4 regions of the Paraburkholderia sp. BL6669N2 genome follow, and region 1 is predicted to be linked to each of the others. Evidence: riboswitches for the same ligand, from Rfam matches in the RefSeq annotation. Region 1 holds a riboswitch; each other region holds the start of a gene.
What was found. A riboswitch is a leader RNA that binds a small molecule or an ion and turns the genes downstream of it on or off. The one in region 1 is predicted to bind cobalamin.

Region 1 (4,288 bases):
CCTTCAGATGCGCCTTGTAAAACAGGATCGCCGCGACCGGCGCTCCCGGTTTCCAGCGCGACTGCCAGTCGGCCATGGTCGGCATATCGCGTTCCGGATGGTAGAGCGTGGCGGCGGGCAACGCGCGCGGCGGCGCAGGTTCGCGTCCCCAGCCGAAGGCGCGGTGGGCGATACAGCGCAGGAACGCCTCGGCATTTTGCGGGCCGCCTTCGCGCAGATAGCGCCACAGTTGATGGCACAGATCCGCGCTTGCCGTGCTGCGCGCGAGCAGGTTCGGATCCTCCTGCAGATCACCGGAGAACATCGCGAGCGTCTGCTGCTTGCGCTCGGCGAGCGCCACCACCTGCTCGATGCCGTAAGGCCAATACGCTTCGCCGCCCAGATGATCGACCACCACCACGCGCGCATGCTGCAAGACGTCTTCGAGATAAAAATCCACCGACGCCGGTTGCCGCAAATACGTGACGTTCGCGAGCCGCACGCTCGGAAAGCCTTCGCCCAGCCGCGGAAAAACGCTCGCCAGCAGCGACAGCGTGGTATCGGCGGAGCTGAGCACCACGATATCCGCGGGCTGCTGATCGATCCGGATCACGCCTTGCGTGTCGTCGACAAAACCGCCCGGCGTGGTGCGCAGCAAATGCATATGCGCTTACGCCTGTTGCGTTTCGACGCTCGACGGCACGCCCAGCGCCGCGTCGAACGCACGTTGCAACGCCGGCTGATCGAGGTCTTCGCCAATCAGCACGAAGCGGCTCGGGCCGCTTTCGCCGGCCTGCCAGCGTCGATCGAAATAGCTGTCAAAGCGCCGCCCAACGCCTTGAATCACCAGACGCATCGCCGCGCCCGGCAGCGCCGCGAAGCCTTTGATGCGATAGATGGTGTTGGTTTCGACCAGCTGTTGCAGCGCGGCGATCACCGCCTCGCGCGACGACGCATTCGCCTGCACGACCACGGAGTCGAACTCGTCGTGATGGTGGTCGGCGTCGTCGGCGGAGCCGTGGTGATCGTGGCGCAAGTGGATCGTGTCTTCCGACGCCGCTTCGAGGCCCAGCAATGTATGCAGATCAAGTTGGCCCATGTGCGCGCGAACGATCTTCACTTGCGGCGGAATTTCCTCGCGGATCGAAACTTCTACCGCGCTTTGCTGCGCGTCGTCGAGCAAGTCCGTTTTGTTCAGAATCACCAGATCGGCCGCGGACAACTGATCTTCGAACAGTTCGTGCAGCGGCGACTCGTGATCGAGATTCGGATCGGCCTTGCGCTGCGCATCCACGGCGACCGGATTGTCAGCAAACTGACCGCTCGCGGCGGCCGGGCCGTCCACCACGGTGACCACGGCATCCACGGTGAAGCTGTTCTTGATTTGCGGCCAGTTGAACGCCTGCACCAAGGGCTTCGGCAACGCCAGACCCGACGTCTCGATCAGCACGTGATCGATCTGATCGCGGCGCTCAACGAGCTTTTCCATCACCGGGAAAAACTCTTCCTGCACGGTGCAGCACAGGCAGCCGTTCGCGAGTTCATACAATTGGCCTTCGGTTTCGACGCCGTTTTCATCGCAACCGATGCCGCAACCCTTGAGGATTTCCCCGTCGATACCGAGCTCGCCGAATTCGTTGACGATCACCGCGATGCGCTTGCCGCCCGCATGCTGAAGAATATGCCGCAGCAGCGTAGTCTTGCCGCTGCCGAGAAAGCCCGTGACGATGGTGACGGGGATCTTGCGCATTTGAGTTTGCATCGTGAGGTCCATCCGTAGGAGTTGCACGTGCACGCCGGCGTGTTTTCAGCGCATGCCGAGGCAAACAGAGCACACGCCCGGCCAGCCACGACCATAACAAAACACGGGGACGAAAGTCGGCGTTGCCGCGACAACAGAAAAGCAGAAAGCGGGAATGAGTCATGAACGCAGCGCCGCATCCCCGCGGCGTTCGTCCTTCGTTATCTGGCCGGTATCCGGGCTGGCGAAAGCGCCGCTCCCCCTTCCCGGACGAGTGATTTCTCGCCCAGTGGTGATATGCCGACGCGGCCTTGCGCGTGGACATCGAAGCCGGCTCCGCGGCGCTAACCGACTGCGTTCGACACGGCAGTTAGCACCACATTTCGCTTACCGTTGCGGGGGCAGCACAGGTTGGCCCGATCCATGGCAGGTGGGCACCCTGTTTCCCGTTTAACTGCATGCGCACGAGCGCGCACACGAGCACCAAAGTGCGTGCGAGTGTAGGCCCGCCGCCCGGTGCCGTCAAGGAAACCCCAGGCCGCAAGCGCTTATCGGACGGGGCGCCATGTGCTATCGTATGCGCGCGTTTGGTGCCCGCACATGCATTCGCGTGTGCAGTTAAACGGGAAACAGGCAGCGCGCCATGCGCTTAACCTGTGCTGTCCCCGCAACGGTAAGCGACCTGCGGCGCGATGTTGAATCGACTCGCGCCGCGCATGCGTTTTTTAAGCCACTGTCCGGCAATTTCCAGCGAATGCGGACGGGAAGGCAAAGCGCGTGAGGCCGCCAGCCCGGATACCGGCCAGACGCGGAGGCGGCGAACCTCAGGGCAACATCACGCCGCCGGCCGCCGGAATCCGCGAGGGACGGATGCGAAGGCGCTAAAGCACGACGCAGAGTGTCCGCGTAGGCGAGTTTCGTGTGAAACTCGCTACGAACCACGCATTGCGCCATGCCTGAATCCGTAGCACTGCATGACCCCAACGTCCGCCGTCTGGCGACCCTTCGCGCTTCACCCTTTCCCGCTTGTCACGACATGGCGCCCGCCGTGCACGCCGCGATGACCCGCGCCTGGCTGATCGGCGCCGGCCCCGGCGACGTCGAACTCATGACCATCAAGGCCACCCGTGCATTGGCGCAAGCCGACGTGGTGCTGGTCGACGATCTGGTGAATCCCGAGGTGCTGCAGTTCGCGCGCGCTGATGCGCTGGTCGTCTACGTAGGTAAACGCGGCGGTCATCCGTCGACACCGCAGGAAGGCATCGTCGCGCAGATGCTCGAACATGTGCGGGCCGGGCGCAGTGTCGCGCGTTTGAAAGGCGGCGACCCGTTCGTGTTCGGCCGGGGCGGCGAGGAACAGCAGGCGCTGCACGCGGCCGGTATCGAGGTGGAAGTCGTCAACGGCATCACGGCGGGAATCGCGGCGCCCGCGGCGATCGGGATTCCGGTCACGCATCGCGATCATGCGCAGGGCGTCGTGTTCGTCACCGGGCACGGCGCGGGCAGCGGCGAGCCCGACTGGGCCGCACTCGCGGCCACGCGCATGACGCTCGTGATCTACATGGGCATGCGGCGGCTCAACGATATCGTCGGCGCGTTGCTTGCGGCCGGCATGAGCGCCGACACGCCGTGCGCGGCGATCGAATCGGCCACGCGTCCCGAGCAACGCCACGCGCTTGCGCGCCTCGGTGAATTTGCCGACACCGTCGCGCGTACCGGACTTGGGTCGCCGGCGATCGTGGTGATCGGCGGTGTGGCGTCGCTCGCGTTGGCGCGTGAGGCGGCGCATGCGGAACGCGCTGCAACGCCGCTCGCGGACGGAACGGATACGCGATGAAAACGCTCAGCGTCGGCATCGGTTGCCGTTTGCATAGCTCGGCCGAGGAGATCGAAGCCGCGGTGCGCAGCGCGCTCGGCGCGCATTCGTTCGACGAAATCCGCACCGTCGCCTCGCTCGATACCAAAGCCCGCGAAGCGGGCCTCCTCGAATTCTGCGCGCGTCATGCGCTGCCGCTGACGTTCTTCAGCCTTGAACAGATCGCGGCGTTGCCTGTCGCGGTGCCTTCGGCGGCAGCGCGCGAGCATCTCGGCGTGGACGGCGTCTGCGAGCCGTGCGCGCTGCTTGGCACTGTGGCCGACGTCGCAGCCGGGCTCGGTGAATCCGTCATAGGTAATGCGCCTCGCGCCACGCTCCTCGTGCGCAAAACCGTTTATGCCGGCGTCACCGTGGCGATCGCCTCAACCACCGCTCACGCCGCTCGCGCCGAACACCCAGACAACGACACACAGCAACAGGACCTGCCATGAAGACCGATCCCGAATCGCATCAACGCATGACCGAGCGCCGCCGCGAAGGCCACGAGAAAAAACAGGCCAACGCCACCGTCGAAAAAGGCCTGCTGATCGTCAATACCGGCACGGGCAAAGGCAAAACTACTGCCGCATTCGGCATGGCCGTGCGCGTGCTGGGCCACGGCATGCGTCTTGGCGTCGTGCAGTTCATCAAGGGCGCGCTGCACACCTCGGAGCGCGACTTTCTCGGCGCGATCGCCAACTGCGATTTCGTCA
Region 2 (4,288 bases), on a different contig from region 1:
TCGGCCAGCGGATTGCGCAACAGCACCTGCAGCAACGCGCCGGCCAACGCGAGCAACGCGCCGCAGGCGAAGCCGGCCACCGCGCGCGGCAATCGCAACGTGCGGACGATTTCCGAAGTCAGGTCGGCGGCACCGACAGACGGCGCATGCGACGGCATCAGCGCCGCCAGCACGCGCATCGGCGCGAGCGATACGCTGCCGAGCGCGAGCGAGGCCATCAGCACCGCCGCCGCAATCAGGGCGAGCGCCAGCCAGATCGCGGCCGCGCGCTTCGCGCTCATCACGCGCAGTGTCGCGGGCATCGAACTCGAGTGGCGATTCATCCGCGCGAACTCAGCGAGAGGGCGCAAGCATCACTGCTGCTGCCAACCAACCGTGAGATACGCACCACGCCGTGGCGAGTTATACGAGTAGGCCGTTTCATAGTCCTTGTCCAACAGATTCTGGATTTGCGCGGCCACGTACCATGCTTTCGTGATGTTGTAGCGCGCCGACAGATTCACCACGCCATAGCCGCCCAGCTTGCCGCTGCTGTCGTTGCTCGGGCCGCTCACGATCCACTCGCCGCCCACCCGCCACCCGGCGATGCTGCGGTTCACCGTCAGCGCCCCGAAGCGCCGGGCGCGCCGCACGAGGTCGGCACCGTTGTCGAGGTCGACGGGATTTTGCAGCGTCAGCGACGCGCGCACGTCCGTCTTGCCGACATGGCCGCTCCACGATCCTTCGATGCCCTGCACCTTCGCATGCCCGACGTTCTCGGCCAGATAGATGCCGGGCGTCACCTGCTCGTAGTTAATCAGATTCGAATAGCGCGTCTGGAATGCGGAAAGGCGCATCACGCCGAGCGCATTCGATGCGTACTGCAGCGCGGCTTCGATCGAATGGCTGCGCTCCGGCTGGATAGACGGATTGCCGCTGATCGGATAGTACAGATCGTCGAAGCTCGGCGCGCGAAACGAATCCGAATAGCTTGCGGTCACCTTCCAATGGCCGGTGATGTCGAAACCGTAGCCGAGATAGTAACTGTTCGCTCCGCCGAAATCGGAATACTGGTCGCGCCGCACGTTGGCCTGAAACTGGTTGCGCCCGAAGCGTCCCGTATAGCCGGCGAAGCCCGAATCCACATGACGGTCCGGCGCCTCGAACGTGTCCGAATCGAGGCTTTGATCGAGATGCTCATAGCCGACCTGCAGTTTCTGCTGCGCGGCCAGCGCGAAATCGTTCTGCCATGTGTACTGGCGATTGTCGGTATCGAAGCGGCCGTTGTACACGCCGTTGGTGTTCGACACGCTGCGGTCGTCGCCTTCGGCGACGATGAAGTGCGTGGTCCACCAGTCGGTCAGCTTGCCGTTCGCGAACACCGAGACCTGGCGCACCTTGCTATACAGGTTGTTCACATCGGTCGGCACGCCGTACGCGTTGTCGTAGCTGTTGTTGCCGTTCGACTGAAAGTAGCTGGCGCCCGCGTCCCATTTGTCGTTGAACTTGTGGCGCAGCGAAGCCGAGATGCTCTCGTTCAGATAGCCGTTCGCGTTCGGATTGGCGCTGGGCGCCTCCTTCGTGTTCAGCGACGAGAAGCCGTCGTCCTTCGAACGCGCGAGCGAAATGCTGAAGGTGGTATTGCCGTCCTGGTCCAATGCGCCGTTCACGCCCGCCTGCTGCGTCTGCGTGTGATAGCTGCCGTAGCTGAGCGAAAAATTGAAACGCGGCGGGTGATCGCCGCCGCTTTTCGTGAACACCTGCACCACACCGCCGATCGCGCCCGAGCCGTATAACGCCGACACGTTGCCGTTTACCACCTCCACGTGATCGATCTGGTCGAGTGGAATCTGCGCGAGTTGCGGGGCACCCAGACTCACCGAATCGACGCGCACGCCGTCGATCAGCAGCAGCGATTGCGTCGAGGACGCGCCGCGCAAGGAGAGGCTCGTCGTCGAACCGGGACCACCCGTGCGCGAGATTTGCGCGCCGGGCGCGAGTTGCAGGAGGCCCGGCAAATCGGTCGCGGTGGTGTCGGCGATATCCTGCTGATCGAACAGCGAGGTCTGCGGGATCGTGTCGGCGAGCGCTTGCGGCCCGCGATCCGCGGTCACCACCACGGGCGACAGCACCGCCGAAGAGGACACCGAACTCGAAGAATCCGCCGACGAAGACGAAGCAGATGAAGCAGAAGATGGAGACGCAGCTTGCGCGTGCACCACGATCGGCAGGCTCGAAAAGGCGAGCAGCGCCGCGCGGGCGAAGGGGGACAGCATGGGGTGAACGTCCTGTGGATAGCGTGCGCGGCCCGCTTCCCCGCAGGCCGATGCGTAACGAGGCGCCCGCGTATTTAACATTTTCGCGCGGGACGTGCCTCTCCCTCTGGCCGGTATCCGGGCTGGCGACGCATCGATCCCGCCTTCCCACGCGAGACGCGCAGTGGCACACTCGCGAGTTGAACTTCCAGCTCGCGAGCGGGATCGACTTGCATGACGAATGCGGTCGCTTACCGTTGCGGGGGCAGCGCAGGTTGGCGCGTTTAGATGAATCCAGATGAACCGCGCGCCCTGCTTCCCGTTTAACTGCGTGGGCCGTTGAAAAAATGCCGCACGCGGGCACCAGAGTGCGGGCAGTTTAGGAGCGGCCTCGGAGTCCGTCAAGAATGGTGAGATCGCAGGCCATGTGTTCTGTTAAGTGCAGGCTCTTGTCCGACGCGTGAGTACTTTTTCATCATATGGTCGATAAAAAGCCTGCACAAAGCGATGTTGTTACGTCTCGAAACGAGACAATTGTCGGAACCTGCGACATTCCGCGCTAAAATGCGATGTCTTTAGAGGACGCAGCAGATGCTCACCGAACTCGAAACACTTTCACAAAATATCAGCAAGCTGATCGCGATCAGCCAGCGCCACAATGAGGCGCGACTCGCGCTCGAAGAGCAACTCGCGCAATCGCGCGCCGACGCCGAAGCCACGCGCACGGAACTTGCAATGCTGCGCGAGGAACGTAACGCGCTGCAGGCGGAGCGCGACGCGCTTTCGGCGAAGATCGACGACGCACAAGTGCGCCTGAACGCGATCCTCGAGAAGCTGCCGCGTGCGCGCGCGCACAGTGAGCCGGACAACCAGCTCGATCTGCTCGAGCCGGCTCAGCAAGTAGCCGAAGCCGGGAGCGACGTGACCCGCCACGGAGAAAATGCATGACCACCAAGCAGATCGAAGTATCGATTCTCGGCGTGCCCTATCGCCTCGCCTGCTCGCCGGAAACGGAAGCGGCGCTGCTCGAAGCAGTTGCACGCGTCGACGCCGAAATGTCGAAGATCCGCAATAACAGCAACGTGCGCGGCACGGATCGCATTGCCGTCATGGCTGCGCTGTCGCTGGCATCGGAACTGCTTAGACTGCAATCGAGCGTGAGACACGGAGAAGCATTTCCCGCTGAAGAAATCCGGCGTACAATGCATCAAATGAACGAACAACTAGGTACTGTGATTGAGCAGTACAGCGTGCAATAAGGTACATGTGTTATCGTGCTGCCGGTCCTGAGATCGGCGGCGGATTCAAACGGAATGTGTGAGCACAAGGTGTGCAAGATTCAGCAAACGTTTGAGTTCAATCGGTAGTTCGTTTTTCAGCTTCATCGGTTTAGCTTCCCTGCCTGGTTCGCCAAGGTCATATATTCCTTGAACCAATGCCATGTGCACGGTTGCGGAAATTTGTAGCACGGGTGTGCGCGTCACTCTGTCTGATGTACCCGAAGTGTTGCTAACTGCGACCAATTCTGAACCCCCGGTTCAGGATGCCGGCCTAGCGGCTAAGGCGGGGACCTTATTTAGAACGGCATCGGACTTCGGTTCGGTGCCGTTTTTCTTTGGGCGCTGTTTTTTGTTGGCCGATTTCTTCCGCATCTTCAACCCCTTAACGTTCAATTCGATTCATGCGCTACTGGCTAATGAAGTCCGAACCGGACGAAGCAAGCATCGACCATCTCGCCAACGCACCGTATCGCACGTTGCCGTGGACCGGCGTGCGCAACTATCAGGCGCGTAATTTCATGCGCGACATGATGCAGGTCGGCGACGGTGTGCTGTTCTATCACTCGAGCTGTCCGGAGCCCGGCATCGCGGGCATTGCGGAGGTATCGTCCACTGCGTATCCCGACCCGACGCAGTTCGACAAGAAGAGCCCCTACTACGACGCGAAGTCGTCGCAGGAAACGCCCCGCTGGGTGCTCGTCGATGTGGTGTTCAAGAAGAAGATCCCGCTTATTCCGCTCGCCGCGTTACGCGAGCACGACGAACTCGCGGACA
Region 3 (4,288 bases), 330 kb from region 1:
GCACCTTGCCGAGGCCGGCGAGACTATACACGTGCTCAGGCGCGAGTTGCCGCGCGATCCGCAATGCGTCGCCCGTACCGCCGAGCAGCAGAATCCGCTTCATTTTCATTGCGCGGCTCCGATCAGCTTGCCCTGGCGATCGATCGCGAACATTTCGACGTTGACCTGCGGCGGCACGATCTCGCGCGCCACCGCCAGTGCATGCCGGCAGACGATATCGCCGAGCGGCACGTGCCGCGCGTGCGCCAAAGCGACCGCCTGCTGACTCGTGTTGGCTGCGCGGATCGCCGCCTGAAGCGCGTCGTCGGCGCCCTGTTCGGCGGCCCATTGCGCGAGCTGCTCGAGGTCGATGCTCGAATTGCGGCTATGCAGATCGAGATGGCCCGCCGCCAGCTTGCTGAGCTTGCCGAAGCCGCCGCACACGCTCAGACGCTCGACCGGCGCGCGCTTCATATGCTTGAGCACCGCGCCGACGAAGTCGCCCATTTCGATCAGCGCGATATCCGGCAGGCCGTAGTGCGCGCGCATCGCGTCCTCGCTCGCGTTGCCGGTGCAGGCGGCGAGATGGGTATAGCCGTTGGCGCGCGCGACGTCGATCCCCTGATGAATCGACGCGATATACGCCGAGCACGAAAATGGACGCACGATGCCGGTGGTGCCGAGGATCGACAGCCCGCCGAGAATGCCGAGACGCGGGTTCATCGTTTTCAGCGCGAGCGCTTCGCCGCCTTCCACGCCGATCGTCACTTCGAAGCCGCCGCCGTACGCATGCTCCGCCGCGAGTTCGGCCAGATGCTCGGCCATCATTCTGCGCGGCACCGGGTTGATGGCAGGTTCGCCGACCGGCAGCGTCAGCCCCGCGCGCGTCACCGTGCCGACGCCCGGCCCCGCGCGAAATATCACGCCCGCTTCGGCGATGAGGCGCACGCGCGCGAAAACGACGGCGCCGTGCGTGACGTCGGGATCGTCGCCGGCGTCCTTGATCGTGCCGGCTTCCGCGCCTTCGTCGCCATTCCCGATCAGGCGGCAGAACACCAGCGGCATCGGCACATGCTGGCCCTTCGGCAACACGATCTCCGCCACTTCGCTGACGACACCCGCGAGCAACAGACGCGCCGCCGCCAGCGACGTCGCGGTGGCGCAACTGCCGGTCGTGTAGCCGCTACGCAGCGGCGCGGGTTGTTCGGGGGTTTCTTCGCGCATCAGGGTTCTGGCGATGGGTCGGTGGGGGTGGCGCCGGTCGTGTTCGTCGCTTTCGTCGTGTTGGTCGTGTTGGTGACATTCGTGGCGCTCATACCGCTTCCGGCACTTGCAGCACGCCTGGCATTCGGCACATCCGCCGCATTCGTCGCGTTAATCTCGGTTTCCGTTCCCACGAGGTTCGCGCCCTCGCCGCTCGCCGGCTTCGTCACCTCCAGCAGCGTGATCGGCAACGCCTGCCGCCACGTATCGAAACCGCCAAGCGGTTGCGCGTCCGCCAATGCGATCCGTGTCAACGTCCCGCCATGCCGCTCGCGCCACGCCGCCAACACCGCCTCACCTTGCAGCGTGACCGCATTGGCGACCAGCCGCCCGCCTTCGCGCAGACCTGCCCAGCATGCCTCCAGCACGCCCGGCACGGTCAGGCCACCGCCGATGAACACGGCATCCGGCACCGGCAACCCCTGCAGCGCCTCAGGCGCGCGCCCCGCCACAAGTTGCAGCCCCGGCATACCCAACGCATCGCGATTGTGTTCGATGAAGCGCTGACGCTCCGCGTGCCCTTCAATCGCAATCGCGCGGCAGGTGGAATGCGCGCGCATCCATTCGATGCCGATCGAGCCGCTGCCCGCGCCTACATCCCACAGCAATCCGCCGGGCGTCGGCGCGAGGCGCGCGAGCGTGATCGCGCGCACGTCGCGCTTGGTCAACTGGCCGTCGTGACGAAACGCATCGTCGGGCAAACCGCAGGTCAGCGGCAGACGCGGCGCGCCTTCGGTGGCACGGCAGTCGAGCGCGATCAGGTTCAACGCGGCCACCTCGCCCGCGGACCATTGATCCGCGCGGCCGTCGATGCGCCGCTCCAGTTCGCCGCCCAGGTGTTCCAGCACGCTCATGCGGGTCGCCCCGTAACCTCGTGCGTTCAGCAATGCCGCGAGCGCCGCGGGCGTGCGCCCGTCCGCGCTGAGCACGAACATGCGCGCGCCGTCATGCAGATGCGCGTTCAGCGTGGGCAACGGCCGCCCCACCAGCGACACCGTCGCGACATCCTGCAACGGCCAGCCGAGCCGCGCGGCCGCCAGCGACAACGACGACGGCGCCGGCAGCACCCGCAATTCCCCCGCCGGCAATTGCCGCGCGAGTGTCGCGCCGACGCCGAACAGCATCGGATCGCCGCTCGCCAGCACGCACACGGCTGCGCCGCGCTCGGCCAGCAAGGGTGCGAGATCGAAGGGACGCGGCCAGGCGGCACGGCGCGCGGCGAGACGCGCGGGCAACATCGCCAGATGACGTTCGCCGCCGTACACCACCGACGCTTCCAGCAAGGCACGCCGCGCGGGCCGCCCCAAACCGGCGAAGCCGTCGTCGCCTATGCCCACCACCGTCAGCCACGCGGGCATGCATCCATCCTCGTTCTGTGTCTTCAAATAATGCGCTGTGCCACGCCGATCAAAGCGTCCAGCCTCGTTGTGCTGTTCGAAAAAAGGCATAATACAGCCGCCGGTGCCCTTCGGGGCCGAAGAGGGAACACAGTGCCACTGTGGCTGCCCCCGCAACTGTATGCAGCGAGTCCGCCTGCGCTCCACGCCACTGGTTCGACCGGGAAGGCCGCGGCGGACCATGACCTGCCAGCCAGGAGACCTGCCGGCGAGACTGTTCGTGCCAGCCAACATCGGGCGGGGTGTACCGATGCCGCAGCCATGCCCGCCTCACGGCATGCTCGGGCTGTCGCGCGACGCTAAACCCGGTGTCCGTCTTGAATCAAGCAACGCCCTCCACCGTTTTATCCGACGCAGCCGCCACGCTGCGGCCCTCGGCGTGCCCGGGGCTGCTGCGCATCGTCGCCGCGCGCGACGGCGGGATTTGCCGGATCAAACTGCCCGGCGGCGAATTGAGCGCGGCGCAGGCTCGGGCGATCGCGGAGGCTAGCGCGCGGCACGCGGGCGGGGTGATCGAGTTGACCAATCGCGCGAATGTGCAGGTGCGTGGCGTGAAGCGCGGTGAAGAGGCGGCGTTGATCGCGGCTTTGATCGACGCCGGTCTTGGGCCGATGCCGGCGAACGGCGTGGCGGGCCGTGCGAACACGATGGCGGCGGCCAACGCTGTGAATGCAGTTGCCGCCAGCGCCGCGAATGCAGAGGCGGAGAGCGCAACAGATACCGGAGCCGCGAACGCAGTGAATGAATGGGCCTCGAAAGCCCCGGACGCAGCAGCGCAGCGAGCGGGCACTGCCCACGCGCTCTCCGCCGCAGCCGCGGCCGCGGCCGCAGCCGACGACGTCCGCAACGTCATGATCAGCCCCGCTGCCGGACGCGATCCGTTCGCGCTATTCGACACACGCCCGCTGTGCGCCGAGTTGCTCACGATGCTGCAAAGCGAAGCGCGTTTCGCAGCGCTGTCGCCGAAATTCGCACTGTTGCTGGACGGCGGCGAACGGCTCGCGAGAGTGGACCATCCGCACGATGTGTGGCTCGCGGCGTCGCAAGAGGCGGACGGCCTGCGGTTCGTGTTCGGGTTCGCAGGTTGTCCGCCTGTGAGCGCTAATGCCGGCGCGCTTATGCAAAGCCAAAGCACCGCGCCTGGAAAACCGGGCGTGAACAACACAGGCGCACTAGCCGCAATCCTCCCGTCACAAGTCCCGGCACTAATACGCGCGCTGCTCCTGACATTCCTCGACCTCGCCGCCGCCGACGCCACGCGCATGCGCCACCTTCTGACCGCGCACTCCGTCGACGCGGTACTGCATCACGCCCAGCAATATCTCGACTTCCCACTGACGCGAAACGCGAAGCTCGCGAACTGGCATCGCGCTACACCAGCCGACGCCAACCTCCGCCTCGGCGCCCATGCCCAACGCGTGCCCGGATCCTGGCACGTCGGCGGCCAGCCACCGCTGGGACGTCTCGACGCAGACACGCTAACGGGACTCGCCACGCTTTCGCAACAGCACGGCAACGCCACGCTTCACCTGACACCCTGGCAAAGCGTGCTGCTACCCGACATCGCCACGCACGCCGTTCCGACCGTGTTGTCCGGCCTGAACGCCCTCGGTCTCGCCTGCGATCCCGCACACGCGATCACGCACCTG
Region 4 (4,288 bases), 1.2 Mb from region 1:
CCTCGCCGCGATGTCCGGCGCGCATCCCGGCATGCTCGCGACCTTGTTCCCCGTGCGCAGCCGTTCGGCGGGCGTGGCGCTGTCGTACAACATTGCGGTGACGCTGTTCGGCGGCATGGCGCCGCTCACCATCACCGGCTTGACGCGCGTGACCGGCAGCAGCCTCACGCCCGCGTTTTACCTGATTTTTGCCGGCTTCGTGTCGCTCGCGATGGTGTACTTCACGCGCGCCGGACGCATGTCGAGCGGCGCGGCGGCTAGACCCGCCACTCATTGATCGACCACGAGCCTATTGCATGACCCAGCCTTTCATCACAGACGACGAACGCGCGCCGAATGAACATCCGGTCGCGGTCGTTGCGAGCCGGCATCTGAGCGTCACGACGCGAGCCGGCAGCGGCACCGTGCCGGTGTTTTCCAACGGCGACTGGCTCGCGCCGACGCGCGATGTCCAACGCGCCGTGATTCTGATTCATGGCCGCTTGCGCAACGGCGACACGTATTTCGAACTCGCGCAGCGTTCGTGCTCGCTCGCCGGCGGCAGCGCGGCCGATACGCTGCTGATCGTGCCGCAATTTCTCGCGAGCGCGGATGTCGACGCGCATGAGCTGCCGCCGTCCACGTTGCATTGGGACTGGACGAGCTGGATGGCCGGCGAGAACGCCGAAGGTCCCGCGCCGATCAGTTCGTTCGATGTGCTCGACGCGATTGTGGACACGTTGGCGTCGCGCGAGCAGTTCGCGTCGCTCGCCGAGGTGGTGATCGCGGGACACTCGGGCGGCGCGCAGGTCGTGCAGCGCTACGCGGTAGTAGCGCGAGACGAGGCGTCGCTCGCGGCGCGCGGTATCGCGCTGCGCTATGTGGTCGCGAATCCTTCGTCGTATGTGTACTTTGATGCAATGCGGCCGGTTGGGTCGGTTGCGTCCGCTGTGTCCGGCGAGTTTGCGGCGTTCGATCGGGCGAGGTGTCCGTCGTTCAATCGCTGGAAATATGGGCTCGAGGATTTGCCCGCTTGCTCTCGCGACGCGGCTTCAGCGGCCACGCTCGAAGCGCGTTACGCGCAGCGTGACGTGACCGTGCTGCTCGGCGGCGCGGATTGCGATCCACAGCATCCGGCGCTCGACCGCTCGTGCGCCGCGCTGACGCAAGGTGAACACCGGCTCGGGCGCGGCCTGGCTTACGCGCGCTATATGGCGTTGCGGCATCCCCAAGGATTGGCGAAGCATCGGACGTATGTGATCGATGGTGTCGGGCACGATGCCAAGGGGATTTTCGGGTCGGCGCAGGGGCTGGCGGCTTTGTTCGGTACTGGATTGTAATGATGGTGACTGAAGCGCGGTCTTGACTAGTCAGCGCTCATGGGCATGAAGCGTGCTACCGCGCTGGTACTGCGAGTGACTTCAAGGACCGCGCCGACATGAACAGAACCCGATTGCTTGCCACCGCGCTCGCCGCTGCGTCGCTGGGCGTTTTGCTGACCGGCGGTGCGTATGCCGACGATGCGCCTAGCCCTTGCACATCCCTGAAGCGGATCGTCGCGGCGGCCCCTGGCGGGCTCGCCTCATTGACATCGGACGACGGCAAGGGTGTCGCGCAACCTTACGGCGACGACGCGCAATGTTCTGCGAGTCACGGTGCCTATCAATGCACGTGGACGCCGCATCACGATGCCGGCTCGAATGCCGACGCGCTGCAAGCTGTCGCGGCGGACGTCGCATCGTGTCTGCCGGACGCGACGCACGATCAGAATTCGCCGGGACGTCAGCACTTTTATCTGGGCGCGAAGGGTAAGAGGACCGATATCACACTGACGCCGACCGGGTCGAACAAGCTGCGTCTGGTGGTGTCGGGTAAATAAGCCACCCGGCGAGAGCGGCTAGTATGTCGCCGGCCACCATGTCCAGCCGCGCGACGAGTGCCGCAACTCGATGATCGAAAGCGGCGCGATTTCAATGCGCGGAAAAACCGCGGGCGATGCCCCGAGCGCGTACACGATCGCTGCCCGCAGCACCGGCGCGTGGGTGACGGCGATCACGTCGCGAACATGGGACGACGCACGATCCGTCTCGCCGTCTAACAACGCTTCGAGCCATCCTCCTACCCGTTTCACGAGTTGACTGAACGACTCGCCGCCGTGAGGCGCGGCGTTCGGATCGCGCGTCCAGGCGGCGACGTCTTGCGGCGCTTCGGCGGCGAGGTCGGCGAGCCGCCGTCCTTGCCATGTGCCGTAGTTCAGATCCGCCAGACCGGCGTCGACCGATGCCGCGAGACCCAGCGCCGTCGTCGTTTCGCGCGCGCAGGCGGCCGGGCTGACGAAAGCCGGCGCGTCATCCGCGATCGCCAGGCGCAAGCGTGCGGCGTGGGTTTCGGCTTCGGCGAGTCCGCGGGCGTCAAGTGGGTCGTCGGCGGGAAAACGGCCTGCGCGTTGGGCCGCGGTCGATGCGTGGCTGACCAGTAACAGCCTTGTGTCCATTCCGTTCATGTCCTGTCAAGCCACGCCCCGAAGCCGAACGCCGGCGGCATGAAACGTGTGTTTTGCGTTGCCGGGTGCCGAAGTTTAGCGCGTAGAATAGCGGGACTGCGAAGCGCGGAAGCCGGTGAGAGCCCGGCGCGGTCGCGCCACTGTAATCGGCAGCACAAGCCGAAAGCCAGACCTGAGCTTCGCACCAATCCTCTGCAATGACAATCGGGGCGCGTTACCCCAGGAGATGTCCATCATGACCGAAGCTGTTTTCGATCCCGCCAATCAGCCCGTTGCCCAACCCACGCCGATTCCGCTGCGCGAGTTGTTGCCCTGGGTCGTGTTCGGCGGTTTGCTGTTGTTGCTCGCGCTTTACTTCGTGGGTGCGGAACAGGGCGCCACCTCGCTGGTGCCGGGCATGTACGTGCATGAGTTCGTGCACGACGGCCGCCATCTGCTCGGCTTTCCCTGCCACTAACGGAGTCGACCATGGTGGGTAAATTGTTGGTACGCGGGATGCTTGCAGGCATCGCCGCGGGACTCCTCACGTTCGGCTTCGCCCGGGTAGTGGGCGAGCCGCAGGTCAATCAGGCGATTTCATTCGAAGAAAAGGCCGAGGCCGCGAAAGGCGAGGCGCCCGAGCCTGAGATGGTGAGCCGCGATACACAGCGGGGAATCGGCTTGTTGACTGGCGTGCTGACTTACGGCGCGGCATTCGGCGGCTTGTTCTCGCTGGTGTTCGCTTACGCTTATGGGCGAGTGGGCGCGTTGAGCCCGCGCGCGTTGTCCGCATGGCTTGCGCTTGGCGCGTTCATTGCTCTCGCGATCGTGCCGAACCTGAAGTATCCGGCGAACCCGCCCTCGGTCGGCGACCCTGAGACGATCGGGACGCGCACGGGGCTGTTCTTCCTGATGATTGCGATCTCGCTGGCGGCGATGGTGTTCTCGCTCAAGGTGCGGCGCCGTGCGGCGATGAAACTTGGCGCCTGGAACGGCTCGATCGTGGGGGCAGTGGTGTTCATCGTGATCATCGCGGCGGTGCAGTTGTCGATGCCCGCGATCAACGAAGTGCCGGAGGCTTTCCCGGCGGTGCTGCTGTGGAAATTCCGCGTCGCGGCGCTCGGTATGCAGGCGATTATGTGGGCGACGATCGGGCTGCTGTTTGGCGCGCTGGTCGAGCGAATTGCGTTGATGCGGGTGGCAGGACGGCCGGCGGTGAAGTCGGCTTGATCGGCGTGACGAGTGCGGCCGCTTCGGTGGTTGCGCTCGGCGGTTTGCTCGCCGTGCTTCGCTCTCCGCAGTTTGCGCGCAGTGGTCAAGATGGGTTCTGCGTCAAGGAGTTGGGGCGGTTGTGGGGTGGTTATCCACAGGCTTGCGAACAATTTCTGTGGATAAACTCGCCCGCGATGCTCAAGAGCAACAAACATCTGTTCCGTTCGACTTTAACAACCTGGTTGCTGGCACACGGCCTCCGGTTGTCCGCATCATTGGGACAGGGCAGGTGTTTTGCGTGACCATTCAGGGCGACTCCGGTCGCCCTTTTTTATCTTGTCGCTTGCTGCGCGTTCCCGGATTTGTCCGATGTCACGGCTGCGTACACGACCCTCTCATTGATTCTGCATGTCGGCACAATTCCCCTCCTGATCTGCAGACGCGCTCGCGTTGCCCGCGCCCGTCGCAAGCTTTTTTATGCCTGCGCCGACGCCAGCCCGGTGGCCCGTGTTGATGCACGATACATAACATGCTCAGGACGGGGTGGATAACCGTCAATGCAACTGGACGCCGCTGACATTTCCCAGCGTTATTGCGAAATAGTCCTGCTGACTA

Region 2: another riboswitch for cobalamin. It lies ahead of B0G80_RS20690 (TonB-dependent receptor domain-containing protein); the one in region 1 lies ahead of cobA (uroporphyrinogen-III C-methyltransferase).
Region 3: another riboswitch for cobalamin. It lies ahead of cobG (precorrin-3B synthase); the one in region 1 lies ahead of cobA (uroporphyrinogen-III C-methyltransferase).
Region 4: another riboswitch for cobalamin. It lies ahead of B0G80_RS35230 (CbtB-domain containing protein); the one in region 1 lies ahead of cobA (uroporphyrinogen-III C-methyltransferase).

The regions. Positions count from the first base shown of each region.
Region 1 is NZ_QUNA01000002.1:1,626,311-1,630,598, forward strand. Features, by position in the region: gene cobN (cobaltochelatase subunit CobN) at 1-643, opposite strand, end outside; gene cobW (cobalamin biosynthesis protein CobW) at 650-1,741, opposite strand; cobalamin riboswitch at 1,930-2,223, opposite strand; cobalamin riboswitch at 2,292-2,542, shown strand; gene cobA (uroporphyrinogen-III C-methyltransferase) at 2,781-3,557, shown strand; gene B0G80_RS29790 (cobalamin biosynthesis protein) at 3,554-4,027, shown strand; gene cobO (cob(I)yrinic acid a,c-diamide adenosyltransferase) at 4,024-4,288, shown strand, end outside.
Region 2 is NZ_QUNA01000001.1:4,576,782-4,581,069, reverse strand. Features, by position in the region: gene B0G80_RS20695 (iron ABC transporter permease) at 1-323, opposite strand, end outside; gene B0G80_RS20690 (TonB-dependent receptor domain-containing protein) at 354-2,255, opposite strand; cobalamin riboswitch at 2,346-2,617, opposite strand; gene B0G80_RS20685 (ATPase) at 2,826-3,182, shown strand; gene B0G80_RS20680 (cell division protein ZapA) at 3,179-3,493, shown strand; RNA gene ssrS (6S RNA) at 3,627-3,808, shown strand; gene B0G80_RS20670 (EVE domain-containing protein) at 3,916-4,288, shown strand, end outside.
Region 3 is NZ_QUNA01000002.1:1,958,721-1,963,008, forward strand. Features, by position in the region: gene B0G80_RS31285 (cobalt-precorrin-6A reductase) at 1-103, opposite strand, end outside; gene B0G80_RS31290 (cobalt-precorrin-5B (C(1))-methyltransferase) at 106-1,203, opposite strand; gene cbiE (precorrin-6y C5,15-methyltransferase (decarboxylating) subunit CbiE) at 1,203-2,600, opposite strand; cobalamin riboswitch at 2,685-2,864, shown strand; gene cobG (precorrin-3B synthase) at 2,948-4,288, shown strand, end outside.
Region 4 is NZ_QUNA01000002.1:2,841,964-2,846,251, reverse strand. Features, by position in the region: gene B0G80_RS35250 (MFS transporter) at 1-277, shown strand, start outside; gene B0G80_RS35245 (alpha/beta hydrolase) at 297-1,319, shown strand; gene B0G80_RS35240 (hypothetical protein) at 1,418-1,858, shown strand; gene B0G80_RS35235 (histidine phosphatase family protein) at 1,877-2,473, opposite strand; cobalamin riboswitch at 2,537-2,679, shown strand; gene B0G80_RS35230 (CbtB-domain containing protein) at 2,718-2,939, shown strand; gene B0G80_RS35225 (CbtA family protein) at 2,951-3,691, shown strand.